3 regions of the Paenibacillus sp. ACRSA genome follow, and region 3 is predicted to be linked to each of the others. Evidence: riboswitches for the same ligand, from Rfam matches in the RefSeq annotation. Region 3 holds a riboswitch; each other region holds the start of a gene.

Region 1 (6,345 bases), on a different contig from region 3:
TACATTGATCCTGAATCCGGTAAGCTGGCTGGTAATGGATGCCCAGAGAAACGACTTGAAGTATTTATTGATGGAACCGAGCCAACGGAAGTATGTCGCAGTGCTTCAGAAGACTCGGAATCTGGAAGCGATGGTATGACTCATGAGGTACAGCAGCAACAGGGGCTACAGGAAGAAAAACATTCATGGTGGAGAGATTTCAAACGTTGGTGGGTAGAATGACGCAAATACGTAATAACGTAGTTGCGTCATCATCACTTTTCAACAGATGGACTCCCTATCTTTGCAATCAATAGCCAGCTGAGTGAAAGTCTGTCCGGCTCGTTCTCACAATGGACGTGATTATAAGACACTTCAAAAGGAAAACTGATCTTGGTCTCGGACAACATTTAAGAAGCCCCGCACCTGATGTGAGGACTGATTCCTGTTATAAACAGGTGACATTCCTTCACTAGAGGTCACGGGGCTTTTTTAGCCTAATGATTTAGTTTAATCAAACGCACTGAAACAAATTAGGGCGCCTAGGACAAAGCATCCTTCAATACATCCGGTGAAGCATTCCACCATTCTTCATTATGTGAGATCAGAAGTGTCTTCAGTGCTGCACGTTCTTCTGGACCCAGATCATCCAACATAAAGCGGCGTTTCAACGCATAATCCATGCGGTTCACATGATCCGCAAGCAATTTCCATCCACGCTTAGCCTCCGTATCAATCCACATCTCACAAGCCGTCGCACCACCATATAACTGTCCCTGCTCTGTACGATCTACAGCGACCCAAACAAGCCATACTTGGCGTCCATTAGGTACGTCCTCACGATTGGTCGAAAACTTGATGCCACGCTCCACTTTGCTCTTCGCGTGCATCGCACCAATATCAATCTTGGCTTCGCCTTGATCAATAATGACCGGGGATAAGTTATTCAGATCAATAGAACCCGAACCGAAACCTTTGTGTTTGCTTTTTGCACTAACGATATTCAAGGCAATTTGTTTTTTGCCGTTTTGCTCGTTTTGTTCCATGTTTATAGCCTCCAAGGGTTGATACAAATATTTTAACTAATATTCGTCCCATTGCAAACATATACATGCTGTAGATGCTTGTCAACGGGAGGTATTTAACGATGATTCCACGACGCGCCAAGAGTTGGCTCACCGCGTTCCTCGCCCTGTGTGTGCTTGTTGCAGGAGCATGGATAACGCTGGGAAACACTCGCTCCACAACATCCGAATTGCCTGTGCTCGCCCCAGAAGTGGGCAAGCCTCCAGGAAAGCCCCAAACCTCCGCACCTCCAGAAAGCGTGCAGACCCCGACTGCTGAAGTGTTCAGCGACCGCGTGGTGGAATATCACATCGATGTGAAATTGGTGGACGGAAATGTGTTACAAGGAACACAGACACTAACTTGGACTCATCCAGGCAAAAAAACAGTCAACGAGCTTTATTTCCACCTGTATCCCAATGCATTCTCCTCTTCAGACACTACTTTTATGAAGGAGTCTGGCGGAAAGCTTCGTGGGGATGTTATGCCCACAGATGGTTATGGGTCCATGAAGATTACAGAGATGAAAACAGAAGACGGTCTGTCACTTTTACACCGCATGCAATACGTACAGCCAGACGACGGAAATATGAAAGACAAAACACTTATCAAAATCCGATTGCCCAAACCGGTGAAGGGCGGCGAGAGCATAACGCTGCACACTCGATTTGAAGTACAACTGCCCAAAATTTTTGCCCGTATGGGGACTGCAGACGATTTTGTGATGGCAGGGCAATGGTTCCCCAAAATTAGCGTATACGAGCCTACAGGTAGACGTGGACGCACAGCCGAGGGTTGGAATTTGCACCAATATCACGGCAATTCCGAATTTTATGCCGACTTCGGTATCTATAGCGTACGCATTCGAGTACCGGAATCATACAAGGTAGCCGCAACAGGTTTTCCAACGCAACAGGCAGTTGTGAAAAATAACGAAAAGATCTATCAATTCTATGCCGATGATGTCCATGATTTTGCATGGGCGGCCTCACCTCATTTTGTTTATGCCGAAGAACCCTTCTCCGCCCCCAATGTTCCTGGAGTAAGGATCAAACTCTATCTTGACCCTGCGCACCAGGATCTAAAAGAACGTTACTTCTACGCCGCTAAGGCAGCTCTAGCGAACTACAGCAAATGGTTTGGCACTTATCCCTACTCTACCCTCTCCATTGTCGTTCCTCCAAAAACCGGAAATGGTGCAGGAGGCATGGAGTATCCAACGTTGGTGACTGCCTTCGGGGCGGACGATACAACACCCGGGTATGATCTGGAACGAACCGTCGTCCATGAAATTGGTCATCAGTATTTCTATGGTATGCTCGCCAGCAATGAATTTGAGGAGGCTTGGTTAGACGAAGGATTCACCTCTTATGCAGAGGATAAATTAATGGAGCAGGAATATGGTCTAATCCCTAACCTACCCGTTCAAGCGGGTTTGATCACGTCTCCAGCCCCGTTGACACAGGAAGCATGGAAGTTTGATTCACAGAACCATTATGCAGCGAATGTGTATACACGAGGTAAGCTTGTCTTGCTCGGTATCGAACAACAAGTCGGCTCCAAAACAATGGAACGCATCCTCTCTACTTATGTGAAGAAGTATCGTTTCAAACATCCTACTTCAACAGATTTTCAAAAGGTCGTGGAGCAAGTTACTCGCACTTCATGGTCTACGTATTTTGATCAATATGTATATGGTGATGGGATGGCGGACTTTGCTGTGGAGAAGATCAGCGTAACTCCGATTCAGAAGGGCGATCAAGAGGTGTACGAATCCTCTGTGACCATTCAGAAAAAAGGAAGCAATTATATGAAGGTTCCTGTGCGAATTGTGTTCGAGGATGGGCATATCGTGAATAAACAATGGAATGGAAACGAGGAGCGGATCACATATAAGCTTACCTATACTTCTCCGGTTTCTTGGGCCATGACCGACCCTCTGTACACTGTGGTATTAGAGACTCGTCATATGGACAATTTCCTGAAAGCTAATCTGGACGAATCATCCAAATTCCGCTGGAGTTTGAGCGCAACCAAACTTATTGAAGCTATTTTCGGAAGTCTGTCATGGTGAGGTGGAGACAGTGAAAGCAAAAATACGTGAAGGCTGGTTTCTCGTCCGTCAGCATATATTCATAGCCGCACTACTATTTATCTATCAATTAGTATGGGGGTACTTTATCTATCGATTAGTGCAGTCGGCGGTTGTCCCGCTGTTGCTTCGATATCCTGGCACGGATGCTGGAGAGCTCAGTACCCTTTTGTTCAAAATGGAAAGTCAACTCAGCCTCTCTACTCATCCCGAGGTTCATCGGTATCTATGGATTCTTGGAGCTATGCTGCTGCTGCGCATGTTAATCACTCCCCTCATCCAAGCAGGGCTGTTGTACTCATTACAACACTTTAATCAATCGGAGGAACGAACTCCTTTTGTCCGTGGTATCAAAGTGTTGTGGAAACCCATGTTGCTGCTGCACTTCATCCGAACGTTGTTGATGTTGTTGCCGGCCTACTGGCTTGTGCCCACACTATTCGCCACTCTAATGGATGGGTTCCATTCATTACAACTGTTACTGCCGGGTATTCCGTATGTTGTCGGTTGGATCGTGTACGGCTGGATTATTCATCACGTGATGTTATACATGCAGTTCGGTGCATCAGCTCCAGATGGAGAAGGCCGAGCACGCGGTGCATTATACGCTCTATGGATTGCGCTTCGTCATATCGTTCCTGTGATTGGCATCGCCTTGCTTCTGGGGGGGCTTCATCTGCTCATCTTCGGTGCCTTCACTTCGGCATCCTGGTTCTTAACAGGGCTAGCTGGCCTTATATTACAGCAAACGTATCCTCTAGCTCGCTGTCTTATGTCTCTATGGAAGATATGTGCCCATTTCCGCTTATGGCAATCCAAGTCGACTAAAAGTTGATTCAAACAGGTTAAAATTTGTTACCATCTCTATGTCACATAAACGCAATGATAACGCTTCACAAAAGGAAACCTCAACCTTTCCCCGTCAAAGGTCGAGGTTTTTTTTGCTAATTTTACTGCTAAACGTTGCCAAATCAATGTACCTCTGGTACAATAATCGCAGTGAGTTTTTAGTAACAACTTTGTAATATTTACCTTCATATTTGTAACTACTTAAAATTTAATCGTCATTTCTTGATTTTACAGGTGCACAACTAGCATAGCCAAATTCCTAGCACCTGGGAAGCGGGGGAACCAGTTATGGGTGAATTGATCTTGCTACAGAGGGATCATAGGGGACCTTCAACCGAATCCTTAAGCTAACCTCGCAGGCATTGGAAGGGGTATATCTCTTGTTCAAGAAGAAACTAACCGCAGCTGTACTTAGCCTCACATTCGCATTATCGCTTGGAGCTGGCAGCGCGTTCGCAGATTCAAAAATGGATGAAGTAATTGACTCAGCAATGGGAACTACATACAAAAGCGGGGGAACAACGCTTAACGGCTTTGACTGCTCTGGATTTACACGGTATGTATTCGACAAGCTTGGGATTGATTTGGCACGCCAATCAAGCTCCCAATTCGACATGGGTGATTCCGTTTCCCGTTCAGAAATGAGACCTGGCGATCTAGTATTCTTTAATACTTCCGGCAGTGGAGTATCACACGTAGGAATTTTCGTTGGAGAAGGTAAGTTTGCACACTCCTCTTCTTCCAAAGGCGTTACCATTAGCGCACTGAGCGAAAACTACTGGGCTAACCGCTATGTTGGCGCTAAACGTATTATGAGCACGGACGCGTATGAAACACTCGCACGTGACTAGGGACAAGCTGAGCAACATCATACTGTAACCAAGCATAACAGAACCGCCCGATCCATTCTCCGCAGGAATGTATCCGGCGGTTTTTTTGTGCTTCTTCGTCCGTGCCCTTATGATGTTTTTACCCATCCTATTGTAATATAAACGTAATGAACTGATCTTTTGTTTCAATTTTTTTCTATTTTACGAAGACTTGCCAAAACTACACCACGTTCTGTAGAGTAATGTTAGGAATATCTATACATTGACACATGATCTGTAGGATCCATCCCCATTCAAGAGCTTGTTCGGTTTTGAAGAGGTACCTATCCTACAAATGAGAGGAGCGTGCAGTAAGTATGGACGAAGCTTCTGTGACGTTTCACGTTAAACCTATGGAAGAAGAACACGCTCAGCAGATATGCAGTTGGCAATACAACCCACCTTATAATATTTATAGCTGGCTTCCTTGGGAACAGATGAAGGCACTTGAAGTCGAATTTGGAGATTTGCAGCTAAGGAAAGACCAATATGCTGTCATTTGGGGCGAGAATGATGAAATCTGCGGTTTTGCACAGTTCTTCCCGCTGGTCGGAGTCACCCGAATTGGACTAGGTATGCATCCCGAACGATGTGGTCACGGCCAAGGTGTTGAATTTGTGTCTGCGATTGTACAAGAAGCCATTCGCAGGAATCCCTCAAATGAAATTGATTTAGAAGTGCTCACCTGGAACACAAGAGCCATCCGGGTCTATGAAAAGGTTGGTTTTATCACCCAAGATACATACGAACGTCAGACACCTACTGGCTTGCAACCTTTTTATTGTATGGTGTATACAGGAGCTCGTTAACTTATAAGATTGTTATGAGCTAATACGATTCCCGCTTTTAGTTGATAAGTTTCAAAAAATTACCACAAAATGCTATGATGTCATGGACAGTTCCGTTATAATGATATGGACAGATTCAGTTAGGTGATCTTTCATTCTGGAGGGGACATAAGGGATGCACAAATGGATCATGAGCGGGGTATTTTTTGCAGCGTGCGCGTTTGCTATTATTTTAATGTTTACGCTTCCAGGAAAAGAAGAGGTTGCCCAGGAAGCTAAACCAACTATGCCGGAAGTCACGATGGATGCCGGACAGGCTGAAGCACTGGTGAAAGCCAATTGTATTTCCTGTCACGGTGATCAGCTTCAAGGGGGCGTAGGTCCAGCTCTTGCGAACATCGGAAGTCAGGATGACGTTGAGAAGATCTACTCCACGATCGTCAAAGGTAAAGGCGGTATGCCTGCGTTCAAGGATCGACTGCAAGATGAAGAGATTGCCAACATTGCGATGTGGCTCGCCGAGAAAAAGTAACGGATGACCGAAGAGGCTATTACCTCCCTACCCGGGGTGTAACAGCCTCTTCTCTGTGCTTGGACACATCAATGATAGAATCAGTTGCTTGATGTCTGCTGTGCAAGAAATGCCTCTACTTCATCTGCAGACGGCATTCCTGACTGGGCACCCAGCTTCGTCACAGATAGC
Region 2 (6,345 bases), on a different contig from region 3:
AGTAAAAGACCTGAAATTTGTCAGGTATTCAGTTCAACAATATTTTATTAAAATAAACAAAAGAAAGAATAAATTGATTTTCTTTCCTTTTATTTTCGAAAGGAGGTCATGTAAGGGCTTACAACTGATCTATGCAAAATTAAGATTTCATCGGTTTAGCATTTCTCAGGATAACCATTTCGAGGAGGATGATCGCTGTGAAATTTAAATTCAAAAAAACCTTTAACGTTTTACTGGCCTGCTTAACGGCTCTGCCACTGATGTTAACACCCACACAAGCTTCGGCAGCAAGTGATGCTACCATCAATTTGTCCTCGGAGAAGCAGCTCATCAAGGGCTTCGGAGGAATTAATCACCCGGTTTGGATCGGTGACTTGACGCCAGCTCAACGTGACACAGCCTTTGGCAACGGGCAAAACCAGTTAGGCTTCTCCATCCTGAGGATCAGTGTCGATCCTAATCAAAGTAACTGGTCTAGGGAAGTAGATACAGCCAAAAGAGCGATTGAGCAAGGAGCTCTGGTGTTTGCCTCCCCTTGGAATCCACCAAGCGACATGGTTGAAACGTTCAACCGGAATGGAGACACTACGGCAAAGCGATTGAGATATGACAAATATGCTGCTTACGCTCAGCACCTGAATGACTTCGTTACGTACATGAGAGATAACGGCGTAAACTTGTATGCAATTTCCGTACAAAATGAACCGGATTACGCTCATGATTGGACCTGGTGGACACCACAGGAGATCCTTCGTTTCATGAAAGAAAATGCAGGATCGATCCAGAACACCAAAGTTATGGCGCCTGAATCCTTCCAATACCTGAAAAACATTTCTGACCCGATCCTCAATGATCCACAAGCGCTGGCGAATATGGACATTCTAGGAGCACACTTGTACGGTACTCAAGTCAATAACTTTGCCTACCCACTTTTCAAGCAAAAAGGTGCAGGCAAAGAACTGTGGATGACTGAAGTTTATTATCCAAACAGTGATAGCAATTCTGCAGACCGCTGGCCAGAAGCGTTGGAGGTTTCCCATCACATGCACAATGCAATGGTAGAAGGTGACTTTCAGGCTTATGTATGGTGGTATATCCGTAGACAGTATGGACCAATGAAAGAGGATGGTACGATCAGCAAACGTGGTTATAATATGGCTCAATTCTCCAAGTTTGTTCGTCCAGGCTATCTGCGAGTGGATGCAACGAAAAACCCGGATACCAATACGTTTGTGTCTGCTTACAAAGGAGATAACAAGGTTGTCATCGTCGCAATTAACAAAGGAACTTCTGCGACCAGTCAGCGATTCGTCCTGCAAAATGGTAATGCCTCTACTGTATCCTCATGGGTAACGGATAGCAGCCGTAACTTAGCAAGTGGAGCACCGATCAATGTGTCTAACGGCGCATTTACTGCACAGCTTCCTGCTCAAAGTGTAACCACATTTGTAGCGGATATCACTGGGCCTGGTAGTGGTAACACAAGTGGTACAACGTATGAAGCTGAAACAGGAACTACCTTAACTGATGCTGTAGTTGAGACAATCTACCCGGGTTACACAGGTTCAGGCTATGTGAATTTCAATGCACTAACGAATTCTGCCATCCAATGGAATAATATCAACAACGCGACAAGCGGTACCAAAAACGTAAAGTTTCGTTATGCACTAGAGAGTGGCACACGTAACCTCGATGTGTACGTTAACGGAAACAAAGTGATCAGCAATACCTCTTTTTCAGCAACAGGAAGCTGGTCGACATGGGGCGAGAAAACCATTCAGGTGCCCATGAATTCAGGAACGAATACCATTAGAGTTGTAACAACAGGTACAGAAGGACCTAATATCGATAATATTATAGTTACAGCATCATAATACGTGCAGTGTTTAAATGGCAAAAAATTGCCCAAGCCTCCAATTGGTCGTTGGTCGCAGTAACCAACACTGAATGGACAAGCAACTGTGAAGTCCTCATATTGGTGCAAAAAAAGGTTCCCCGTTAGACTAATGTCTAACAGGGAACCTTTTCATTCGATGCGGTCGAGAGGACTCGAACCTCCACGGGGGGTTAGCCCACACGGACCTGAACCGTGCGCGTCTGCCAATTCCGCCACGACCGCATATGTATATCCGTGATATATGTATCTCGGCGACAAAAAATAATATATCACGCAAGCATCTACATGTCAATATTGAAATGCTCATGAAGAAACCCGATCCAGATATTCACTTTCGGATCGGGCTTCATGTTCAGGAGCTGGCATAGGATCTGCCATGATTGGTACCAGTTTAGGATCTAAATTAAATTACAGTTTGGATGGCCAGTTACCATACCATGCATAACCGCCTCTTCTTTCTTTGTCAATATCGCTCAATTTGTATTTTACGATGCCGTCACGGCCGATAAAGATGGGTTTATCCGTTCCAATCTCATAGAAACGAGCCCAGATCGGTGCAGCTTTAGAATCAGCGATAATTTTGCTATCTCCGTTTGCTCTTTCATATCTGTAGCCTGTGATCTTCACTTTGTTAAACCAAGCTTCTGCTCCCTTGATAGATGCTGTAATTTTGGCGTTGGAAGGTCTTGTTTTTAGGAATTTAACAATCGTTACACTCTCTCCAGCTGTTAATGATGGTACTTCATAGATTCTTGCACCTGCAGGCTTCAGTGTGCTTGAATCATGCTGTTGTCCCCATGCTGTGAGCTTGCCACCTGAAACCACCTGTGTATTCAGAATCGCATCTACACCTTTAGCAACCGCATTTTTACTACGATTGGCAAGGTTGCTGTCGATAAAGGAGAAGTCACCTTTTCGCGTCGCTACTTCATCCAGCATGTACATTACATTAATCATCGCATCATCATTATAAGTAATATGTTTGTGATAACCAGAACTTTGATAAACTTGAGGCCATCCACCATTGGAATATTGCATATTCAGCAAAAAATTAATCCCTTTGATCGCGGCAGCAGAATAACGTGGGTCGTTTGTCTTTTTAAATTCTTTGGCTAGTCTTCTAATTTCTGAGTATGTAGCTTTATTGTCGATCGTAGATTTCGCCCACTCACCAGTTGATTGCTTATATTCTTTTCTCCAGCCACCATCGGCTCGTTGATTCTTCAAAATATCGGATATGCTTGCTGTTGTTCCTGAAGCATCCGCAGCAGATACAGTACTAACCGGTTGAATGATCATACCTACCGCAGAAAATACCATTGAAAATGCTAGAACTAATGTAACTAACTTTGTTTTTGTATTCAAAATGATCACACACTCCCCTTTATTATTGAAATCATTCAATTCTTCATTCTATTTACTCTCGCCCTATAATTACACCCCTCTCCATCAGCTCCTTTATTTGAATTAAATTATAACTACTATACTTTTATCCAATATGTGGATTGGATAGAACGATCTTATGCAAAAAAAATAACTTTGTCAATTAATGCAACATCTTGTAACATTCCGCGATTATTGTATCGATCAGAATAGTTCAAACTGCACATGACAAACCTCGAGTGATATACACTCCAGTTTGGATTTGAATCACATATTACTTTTTTGTAATTAGTTTCGCTGTCATTTCGTGTTTATTCTTCATAAAAATCAATAGTTCCGTTAACATTGGGCGATAAAGAAGGTATTAAGATGGGTTTGACATTTACGCATATATGCAATATAGTTTCAAAAGGTTACAAAAACTTAATTATTCATTTGCCGAGTTTCATGTTTGAAAACGGGGGAACCATTTTGGGTGAATTATTCTTATACATAGGAAATATAGGGAACCTTCTACCGAACCCTTAGCTAACTCCGTAGGCAACGAAGGGAGAACATTGATTTTGAAAAAACTTATCATCTCCATTTTTGGAGCAGCAGTACTATTTACATCAGGTGCAACAAGTACAGAGGCAAGCACAATCAATACAGTCGTTAATAACATGACAGGCATTCCTTACAAATGGGGCGGTACAACCATGGCCGGCTTCGATTGTTCTGGATTTATGAGATATCTCTTTGATAAATATAGTATTGATCTACCACGTACTTCTCAGCAGCAAGCCAAAGCAGGAACTCCAGTATCCAAAGCGAATCTTCGCACAGGAGATCTTGTTTTCTTCAACACAATGGGCAATGGCGTTTCACACACAGGCGTTTATATCGGTGGCGGTCAATTCGCACATGCTTCAAGCAGCAAAGGGGTCAGCATCACCAAATTGTCTAACCCTTACTTCAAAGACCGTTATGTCACAGCTCGCCGAGTTACCGGGCAGTTTATGTATAATAAAATGATTGGAAAAATATAATATAACTTCGATGTACATAAATAAGGACCTATTCCCGTAGCATTTGCCAAGGAATAAGTCCTTATTTTCATTTGTATAGCTCCATTCTACTTAGTGGAGCGCCTTCTGTACGCGCATTGCACCCTGGGATAGTGCATGACCGCCGCCTACGGCACCCGCAACAGCAACGGTCTCCATGATCTCCTGATCGGTAGCGCCTTTCGCACGAGCTTCCTCCACGTGATAGAAGGTACACACTTCGTTATTCGCAAATAAGCCAATGCCCAAGGCAATTAATTGTTTCGTTTTGGCATCAATGGCTCCTGGCTGAAAGCATTCTCCCGTAAACTCATGGTAAGACTTCACCACTCCCGGTAACACATCGCTCAACTCACCAATCTGATCTTTATACGCATGAACCTTTTCATTCATCAATGTCATATCATTGCACGCCCTCTCGGAGATAGTTCCACATCCTTCACTGTAACTATCCTTTCTCCTGAGCGAATCGATTATGCCAATGGTATGATGGTAAATCCCGTTAGCTCATTTCCTACTCGCTAAGTGGACTCTGACGCGGCTCGCTAAACAACTGATAGCGATAACTTCGATCGAGCTTAACCACACGCCGATTCTGCCGACGAATGAGTACCTGCTCTCCATCCCAAGCAACAACAATTCCTGTGACATCATTGGACTCAAGCTCGTCCCTTACCACTCTAACCTTTTCACCTGACAAACGCAGGGCATCCAGCTCTGTATCACTAATCATGTCTATGGCTCCTATGTTCCAAATTAATTTACAAAAAGAGACCTAAATGACAACTCATTTAGGTCTCACGTGACTGTATTGGACTGTCATGTCATACGAAGCGTATGTCCCGACTGAAATTTACCGCTGCGCGTGCTCTTTGCTGTCATTCTTCTCAAACCAAAAATCAAGCACTTTGGCGGACATCACACGTTCTTCAAGGTACTCCACTTGATGCGGTGTAAATTGCTCTTTCCAAGAGAAGGACAACTCTTCACACAAGCCTACAATCGTCAGAAGTTCTGACCAGGCAACATAGCGTTTGTACCAGAAAAATTGAGGATGTTCAATCATATAGGGATAAAGGTCATCGAATTCCGTATGTTTACAATCCAGGGCACGTTCAAAATGAACTTTCGATTCCGCCAGCTTATCAATAAAAAATTGTTCTGTTGCCGGTTGGTTCCCCATGGTGTTGCCTCCTCTCCCTAACATAACCCCATTATAAATGAATTCTGCGGTCATGCAAAGGCATTGTTCAAAAAATAGGCCCTTTTCCTTTAAAATGTCACATTTCGTTATCGTCAAACTGAATGCTTCCTTCGTTCAGGGAACGAATACGTACCAAGGCTTCAACAGGGATTCCCTGTTCACGGATGGTTCGTGCTCCTACTTGAAAACATTTTTCGACGACTACACCGAAACCAACTAATTCAGCCCCAGAGCGTTCAATAATCTTGATTACACCGCGAGCTGCATCCCCATTAGCAATAATATCGTCTATGAACAAAATACGATCATTCTCATGAATATATTCACGAGATACCATAATATCGGTCACAATTCCTTTCGTAAACGATGGTACACGTTCACAGTAGGCATCAGGATCAGCCAGTAGCGTTTTTTTGCGTCGAGCGAATACAAGAGGTACTCCTAGCTCATGTGCAACAGCAAAAGCTACCGGAATGCCAGAAGACTCCACCGTAATAACACGTGTTACACCACTTTCACGAAAACGTGAGGCAAACTCACGTCCCATTTCCATTGTCAAACCAGGGTCAATCTGATGATTCAGCAGTCCATCCAATTTAAGCACCTGATCGGAGATGACTACTCCTTCTTCTAAAATACGTTGTTTCAACACTTCCATGATTTGACCTCCCAAGCCTATCCTATGACGTAAAAGTATCATAGATATGACTGTCAATTCAAGCGAAATCAGCTTTATTGCTACTTAGCCTTACAATTGATGCTCAAAGAATGAGCTCATTGTCATGAGTTTCCAGGGTCAAGCATACCTTGTACCA
Region 3 (6,345 bases):
TTCGGGAACATTCAACTTAAGTCCTCGGCCTTTGCGTTCTCGGGCGAGGTTAGCGGCTACGGTAACCAGGAGTTTTTCTTTTTCCTGCTCAGTCCAATGCAATGTAATCCGACCTTTCCTCATATGAAGTCAGTCTTGAACTTTTTTTGAAGACGAACGAGAGTATGTTCATCTGATATAGAATAATATGTTAAATATACTCACACAGGGTAGGTTCATTGTCAATGGGATTTGAATATTATTGGAATTTTATCATCGTTATAATCGATTAATGTGTTAAGTATACTAACATTTGAGTTTGGTGTTTTCTTTGAATATCACATTACCAGGGGGCTGGGATGTTTGGGTTGGTACGTGTATTAACAAGATGACGTGAAAAGAGGTGGCTGGTTGGGGATGAGAATAAGGTGGGAGTTGAGGAGTTGAAGGGATTTCTTCGAGGTAAATCGTCCGAAGGCATTCAGCCTTCGGCACCAACAAGGTTAGAATTTATCTATCACTACCCGAGAATGCCGGAATATTGTGGGTACAATCTGCGGATGCAATCCGGGCAAATGTCGTGGGTGAACTCGGCATGGGTGTGCTTTCTGAGATAACTCTCGACGGAGTTCCATGTATCCTGTTCATCCTTGATTTGTTTACATACGGCACATATAGGAAGAAGTCCTCGTAGTGTGCGTACCTCGGATAATGCTTGTTGAAGTTGCTGCTCGGCTAGTTTCTGTTCTGTGACATCGGTGTGGGCGATTAAGGCGAGTTCAGAGCTACATGGTGACTCTGTTGTTGGCAAAGGAGTGAGTTCTAAGCGGAACCACCTCTGTTTCGAATTGGGGAGGCGTATCGCGATGTCGTATGTATGGTTACTGTCAAAAGGTGTTCGAATCTTTTTAAGTCGCTGGATGGTCTTATTGCTCTGATGATCTCGCTCATGTGACGTCCATACCTCTAGTAGATTGAGATAAGGCAGTGTACCGGATTCAGAATAAAAGTAAGCTGGTAAGTGTGTGTAGTCATGCATTTGACCAAGTCCTTGTCGCCAAGCGTTGTTGCAGCTACGAATGATCCAGTTGTTATCTACGATAATGAGCTGGTGGCGCATAAATTGATAAGATAGTTTCTCTAGATCGGTTGTTAAGTACCGCATTGGTTGAAACCCTCCTTGTGGTCAGTTGGCGAATGAGACAGGGTGCTTTGCTAACGTAGATCGTCTGGAATTTGTAAAATATCTGCGACCTGATTCCGGAATCGGGTAGCCTTGCGTGTGCCGTGAATTAGGTTGGATAGACGGTATGGTGGGATGTCGTGTTGTTCGCAAAAGGTCTTCTGATCCATCTGGAGTTCGGTTAAACGGCGTTTGATGGCCCATCCGAATGGGGTCACGGGTTTCTTTTTGTTCAAAAGGGTTCACCCCTAGGTTAAAAGTAGTATTCAGTCGCTCCTACTTCGGGTAGAATGTAGGGAGATGCGCGCTGTATATTTCATTATATACGTTATTACGTCATGTAACAATTAAAAATGACGGAAATAAGTGTATTTTATGATTTAAAATGACGTAAATTCGCAAATTCATCCATTAATGAATAACAACAAAAACACGCCAGCAAAGGAGTTGCGGCGTGTTTTTGTTCAATTGGAGAGGTATGTGTTGCGGGAGAATGCGTGGGTACGCAGCTATGCTTTGAATGCATGTAACCCTGCACCAAGCATGTGGAAGCTTGGGAATAGTGACTTCATAGACGTTGCTGTTGCTTGTGCTGGTTCATCCGCAACGGAGGCGCTGACAGTATTCCATTCATGCTCTAGGTCTGTGGTTAGGTGAACCATCAGTTCCTGTATGCTTTGACGATCGAGGGGGATGGCTTTCGAGGCTTCCGTTATGCATGCATTTGAGGCTGAGTGGAGATAACCGAGAACTGCCTCCTCGACGGGGATATCGAGATAGTGGTTAATCCAGGCGTGAACAGTGGATAGGCATCCAACTGAATTATAGGTAGACAGGGTGTGCTCGAGTTTTCTGAAGTCGATCCAGGGATGGAGGGCTTGAGCGAGCTTGATTAACCGTTTGCCCATAGCGGAGGAGTGTTCCCTGAGATCTGGAGGGGTTCGCTGGACGTGAACTAGTTTGTCAATAAGAGCTGTTCGCCATGTGTCCTTCTGATCCGCTGCACTGTAGATTCCCTTAATTGCCATTCCTTCCAGGCGCACAATGCTCGGATGTAATTGACAACGCATGAATGATTCCAGGTCTGCTACGTTACGGATTGAACCTTCTGCTATAAGTGCATCCATGCCGAATGAATGAGTGAACCCTCCGACTTGAATGGAGGAATCAAGCAGTTTGACATAATCGAGCAGCTTATTCCCACGGTTCACGATCTTTCGCCTCCTACGTTCGCTAAATGTTATTATATATAACATTTTATTTCGTTTTGGTGCTGTTTATGAGTTTGAATCCGAATTATATGATATATATAATCACATAATTATCCGCTTTTTGTCAATTAAATCTTGTTTATTTTGCGCTAATTTCTTAATGTGTTAGTTATAATCACTCAACAAGTTATGTATTGGAGTGTGTGGTGATAATCTTGTCATTGAAAGAGAAATAGTAAATGTAATATTAGTGGTTATTCCATTGGGTTGCTCATTGAAGCTTATCAAGGGTAAAGGAACTACAAAAATAGTTCAAACTCAAGGATATGCAACTGCTGTGGAAATATGACGATTCATGCAGTTAGAGGGGGAACTATCGTATAAGACAGCTGAATTTAAAAAATGCTTTACTTTTATAATGAAACCCGGTATAATCAATTTTGTTGCCGATAATTTACGACATGCGGTCGTGGTGGAATGGCAGACACGCTATCTTGAGGGGGTAGTGGGCTTATGCCCGTGGAGGTTCGAGTCCTCTCGACCGCATCATAATGCAAGACAGAAGAAGCTTCCGAACTCGGAAGCTTCTTTTTTGTTTCTAACGTTTTTATTTTATTCTAACTTCATTAAGCCTGACCGATTTGAAGTAAACGTATGATTTCGCCATCAATAAGCTCTCTACTTACTTGCATGAATCCTAACGATTCATATAACGTCCCGGCGATCTGATTGTCTGATCGATGTGCAATCATAATCCTTGTACCATTAGAAAAGTCACAGGTTGTAAATCGATGTTCATCCTTAGTTCCTCCCGAATTTCGAATTCGCAGAGGATCTAGTGCTCTACGATGATCTTGAACCCTTTCTCCGAACCATTGCAGTAAGTACTTTTTGCATACCACATCACTCCTCTCAACAGAACACTCTAATGTATATCATAAGCTCTCATGCCAAAATAAGCTCTTGAGTGCAAAAAAAGCCACCGACCAGAGAGTTCCTGCTTAATGCTGGGGTCTCCAGTGAGATGGCTGTTGGTTGTTCAATTTATTTTTTTAATAATTTCTCGATGTCAGCTTCAATCTGATCAGGAGTTGTTTTGGGTGCGTAACGCTTTACGACACGTCCGTCCTGATCCACGAGGAATTTAGTGAAATTCCATTTGATTGCTTTGGAGCCGAGCAGACCTGGAGCCTCTTTGGTGAGATGTTGGAACAGGGGATGAGCGTTCGATCCGTTGACATCGATTTTCTCAAACATAGGGAAGCTTACACCATAGTTCATTTGGCAGAACTCAGCAATATCATCGGATGAGCCTTTTTCCTGTGCAAACTGATTGCTCGGGAATCCGAGAACTTCAAAATTACGATCTTTGAATTTATTGTACAGCTCTTGCAGCCCTTCGAATTGTGGTGTCAATCCACACTTACTAGCTGTATTCACAATAAGCAGTACTTTGTTCCGGTATTGAGACATTTCTTGTTCTTGGCCTCGAAGCGTATTAACTTTGTATTCATAAACGGTCATAAAAATCGCCTCCTATATCGAATGGATTAATCCTATTTTGTATATATCTATTATATTGGTTGCAATTAAATAATGCAAAACTAATATTGGATAATTATAGTTTTAGTACTTTTTGAGCTTGAATTGGTCTTCTTATGGACGAATAGGTAGAAGATTTCTGTGATCACGAGAATTAGAGAGCTTTGGGGAGATGTATGAAGCAAAAATATGTTGTAAGCGATATCATTGGGTTGAAACGGCATAAATCAGTCGATTCGGTGATCTATGTACACTTTACATCAACATGACCTCGGTGTATGATTCATATCGTAATTTCTAATTTAATTTCTATTGTACATGAAAAAACGAAACAAACGATAATATCGATCTAATCAGTCATGATGTAAGAACGATGTTTTAATCGCTGAGTTTCCATTCATTCATGGGTGGAAAACGGGGGAACCAACAGGATGCGCTGTTCTAGGACGGTATGGATCCATGGGGTGAATTTTCCGGTAACAGCCGGAAATAGGGCGACTCTCGCGCCCGAATCCGTCAGCTAACCTCGTAAGCGTTAAAGGGAGAGGCAACAAGCCGTACGCTGGTTCATGGTGTTTTTGCCATGGATTCTTTAAGAAGCGTCCGGGAGGCCTTGGTCCCCCACGCTTCTTTTTTGTTGTCTTTTCACGCTAAGGGAGGAACGAATGATGGATAATGAGATGATTTTAGTAACTGCTCCGAACGAAGCGGGGCGCAAATTTATCAAACTATTGATGTACAAAAAAATGCCGTTTGCCGTTCTGACCAACAGTGCAGGGGAAGAGCGGAAACTCCGGAAGTTCGGGGTAGAGCATGTCATTCGCATGAATACGGCTGCAGCTGAGAAATGGTTCTTGCCTCAGAGTAGTGTAGGCAATGTTTTTATTTTTGAGAATAGTCTGAACTTGACCTGCCGTTATTTGCAGATCTGTCGTTCATGGACATCCAAGTCACTGTGTGTAATTACAGAACAGAGCCATCCAAAAGGAATTTATCGTGGCATGGGGGCCGATCGGATTGTCTATTCATTAAACGGAGAAGTGGGCTTCCTGCTTAACGGTTGATGCTGCAACCGATGATTGCTCCCTTGTCAGGTGCCTGATATAATTGGACTAATAGATCATTATACTTATGAACAAAAGGGTAAACGGAATTTTGAGGAGACTCATGCATGAAGTGGGTCTTCTTTTTTTATTGTTCAGGGGTGCAGCAAGATAAGGAGGAATTGATGTGCCGGATGTACGTGGGTTAAAATGGTTGTTCTTCGATGTAGGAGATACGCTAGTGGACGAATGGGAGCCTGTAGACGATATTATCGGTCAGTTCGTGAGAGAAGCCTGTGCGCTTGGATATCCGGTGCAGATCGAGACTGTACGGGAGATATTTGTCACCTGTTACCGAAACTACGAGGCGTGGCCAATGAAAGTGGCGATACGTACGTTGATTAGCGATGAACAGCATAGAGAACAGATTCAGGCTAAATTGAAGTTTCGTAAAGAGCTTGAGCAACCTTATGCGTGCGCAGGTTCAGTGCTGAAATCACTGTCACGATATTATCGAATTGGCATCATTGCTAATCAGAGTCCGGGTACGGAGGAACGGCTAGAACGTTACGGTTTGCGTAAGTATGTGAATGTGCTCGCCTGTTCCGCTGAAGAAGGAGTGTCCAAGCCTGATCGTGAACTGTATGCAGTGGCATTGAAGCAGGCGGGATGCAAGGCGGAGGAAGCGGTGATGATCGGAGATCGCATCGATAATGACATCGTTCCGGCGAAGAAGCTTGGCATGCGAACGATACGCATTTTACAGGGGTATGGACGGTTCCAGCCTGAGCTTGAAGATCAGGATCACCCGGATTGGACAATTGATAATCTAGAGCAGCTTCTTCCTTTGCTTTTACCAGATCAAGACTAGGAGATATATACTCCAAAATAAAATTTGTAGCTGATGACCCTACTGGAGCATATCGTTCTGGGAAAGGTTTAAAAAAGAGCCGACCCATTTCAAGTGAACATTTCACTTTGGATGAGTCGGCTTTTTTTAGAATTAAAACAGAGCAATGGTCTGAATAATGAGGTACACATTCAGGACAACGATGACTGCAGCAATGATCCATGACGTAATTTTCAACCACAGTTTGTTAGCGAATGCACCCATACTCTTCTTATCACTTGTAAACATGACCAGCGGAATAACCGCAAAAGGAAGTTGTAAGGAAAGTACAACTTGGCTTAGGATCAGAAGTTCCTCTGTTCCATGCTCTCCTGCAATAGCGGTCACAATGACGGCAGGAATGATTGCAATCAGGCGAGTGACTAGACGCCGCAACCATGCAGGAATTCGAATGTTGAGGAACCCTTCCATAACAATCTGTCCGGCCAGAGTGCCAGTAAGTGTCGAGTTCTGACCTGATGCCAATAGAGCAACGCC

Evidence for each region. Region 3 has a riboswitch for cyclic di-AMP ahead of MH215_RS10520 (hypothetical protein). Riboswitches for the same ligand answer to the same signal wherever they lie in the genome.
Region 1: linked by a shared signal. The riboswitch ahead of MH215_RS28435 (C40 family peptidase) and the one ahead of MH215_RS10520 (hypothetical protein) in region 3 are both predicted to bind cyclic di-AMP.
Region 2: linked by a shared signal. The riboswitch ahead of MH215_RS08730 (C40 family peptidase) and the one ahead of MH215_RS10520 (hypothetical protein) in region 3 are both predicted to bind cyclic di-AMP.

What each region holds. Positions count from the first base shown of each region.
Region 1 is NZ_JAKRNP010000023.1:26,959-33,303, reverse strand. Features, by position in the region: gene MH215_RS28455 (transglycosylase domain-containing protein) at 1-222, shown strand, start outside; gene MH215_RS28450 (YwhD family protein) at 522-1,025, opposite strand; gene MH215_RS28445 (M1 family metallopeptidase) at 1,127-3,118, shown strand; gene MH215_RS28440 (hypothetical protein) at 3,129-3,971, shown strand; cyclic di-AMP (ydaO/yuaA leader) riboswitch at 4,225-4,362, shown strand; gene MH215_RS28435 (C40 family peptidase) at 4,366-4,836, shown strand; gene MH215_RS28430 (GNAT family N-acetyltransferase) at 5,172-5,663, shown strand; gene MH215_RS28425 (c-type cytochrome) at 5,818-6,174, shown strand; gene rbsK (ribokinase) at 6,255-6,345, opposite strand, start outside.
Region 2 is NZ_JAKRNP010000002.1:849,341-855,685, forward strand. Features, by position in the region: gene xynC (glucuronoarabinoxylan endo-1,4-beta-xylanase XynC) at 189-1,874, shown strand; tRNA gene MH215_RS08720 (tRNA-Leu) at 2,035-2,119, opposite strand; gene pelA (pectate lyase) at 2,306-3,271, opposite strand; cyclic di-AMP (ydaO/yuaA leader) riboswitch at 3,707-3,838, shown strand; gene MH215_RS08730 (C40 family peptidase) at 3,844-4,308, shown strand; gene MH215_RS08735 (carboxymuconolactone decarboxylase family protein) at 4,399-4,728, opposite strand; gene MH215_RS08740 (hypothetical protein) at 4,841-5,059, opposite strand; gene MH215_RS08745 (hypothetical protein) at 5,180-5,509, opposite strand; gene MH215_RS08750 (xanthine phosphoribosyltransferase) at 5,607-6,188, opposite strand.
Region 3 is NZ_JAKRNP010000003.1:187,268-193,612, reverse strand. Features, by position in the region: gene MH215_RS10555 (urease subunit gamma) at 1-123, opposite strand, end outside; gene MH215_RS10550 (nitrogen regulation protein NR(II)) at 500-1,144, opposite strand; gene MH215_RS10545 (hypothetical protein) at 1,195-1,398, opposite strand; gene MH215_RS10540 (urease accessory protein UreF) at 1,672-2,373, opposite strand; tRNA gene MH215_RS10535 (tRNA-Leu) at 2,837-2,919, shown strand; gene MH215_RS10530 (hypothetical protein) at 3,000-3,275, opposite strand; gene MH215_RS10525 (glutathione peroxidase) at 3,418-3,897, opposite strand; cyclic di-AMP (ydaO/yuaA leader) riboswitch at 4,289-4,465, shown strand; gene MH215_RS10520 (hypothetical protein) at 4,581-4,979, shown strand; gene MH215_RS10515 (HAD family hydrolase) at 5,146-5,829, shown strand; gene MH215_RS10510 (Nramp family divalent metal transporter) at 5,962-6,345, opposite strand, start outside.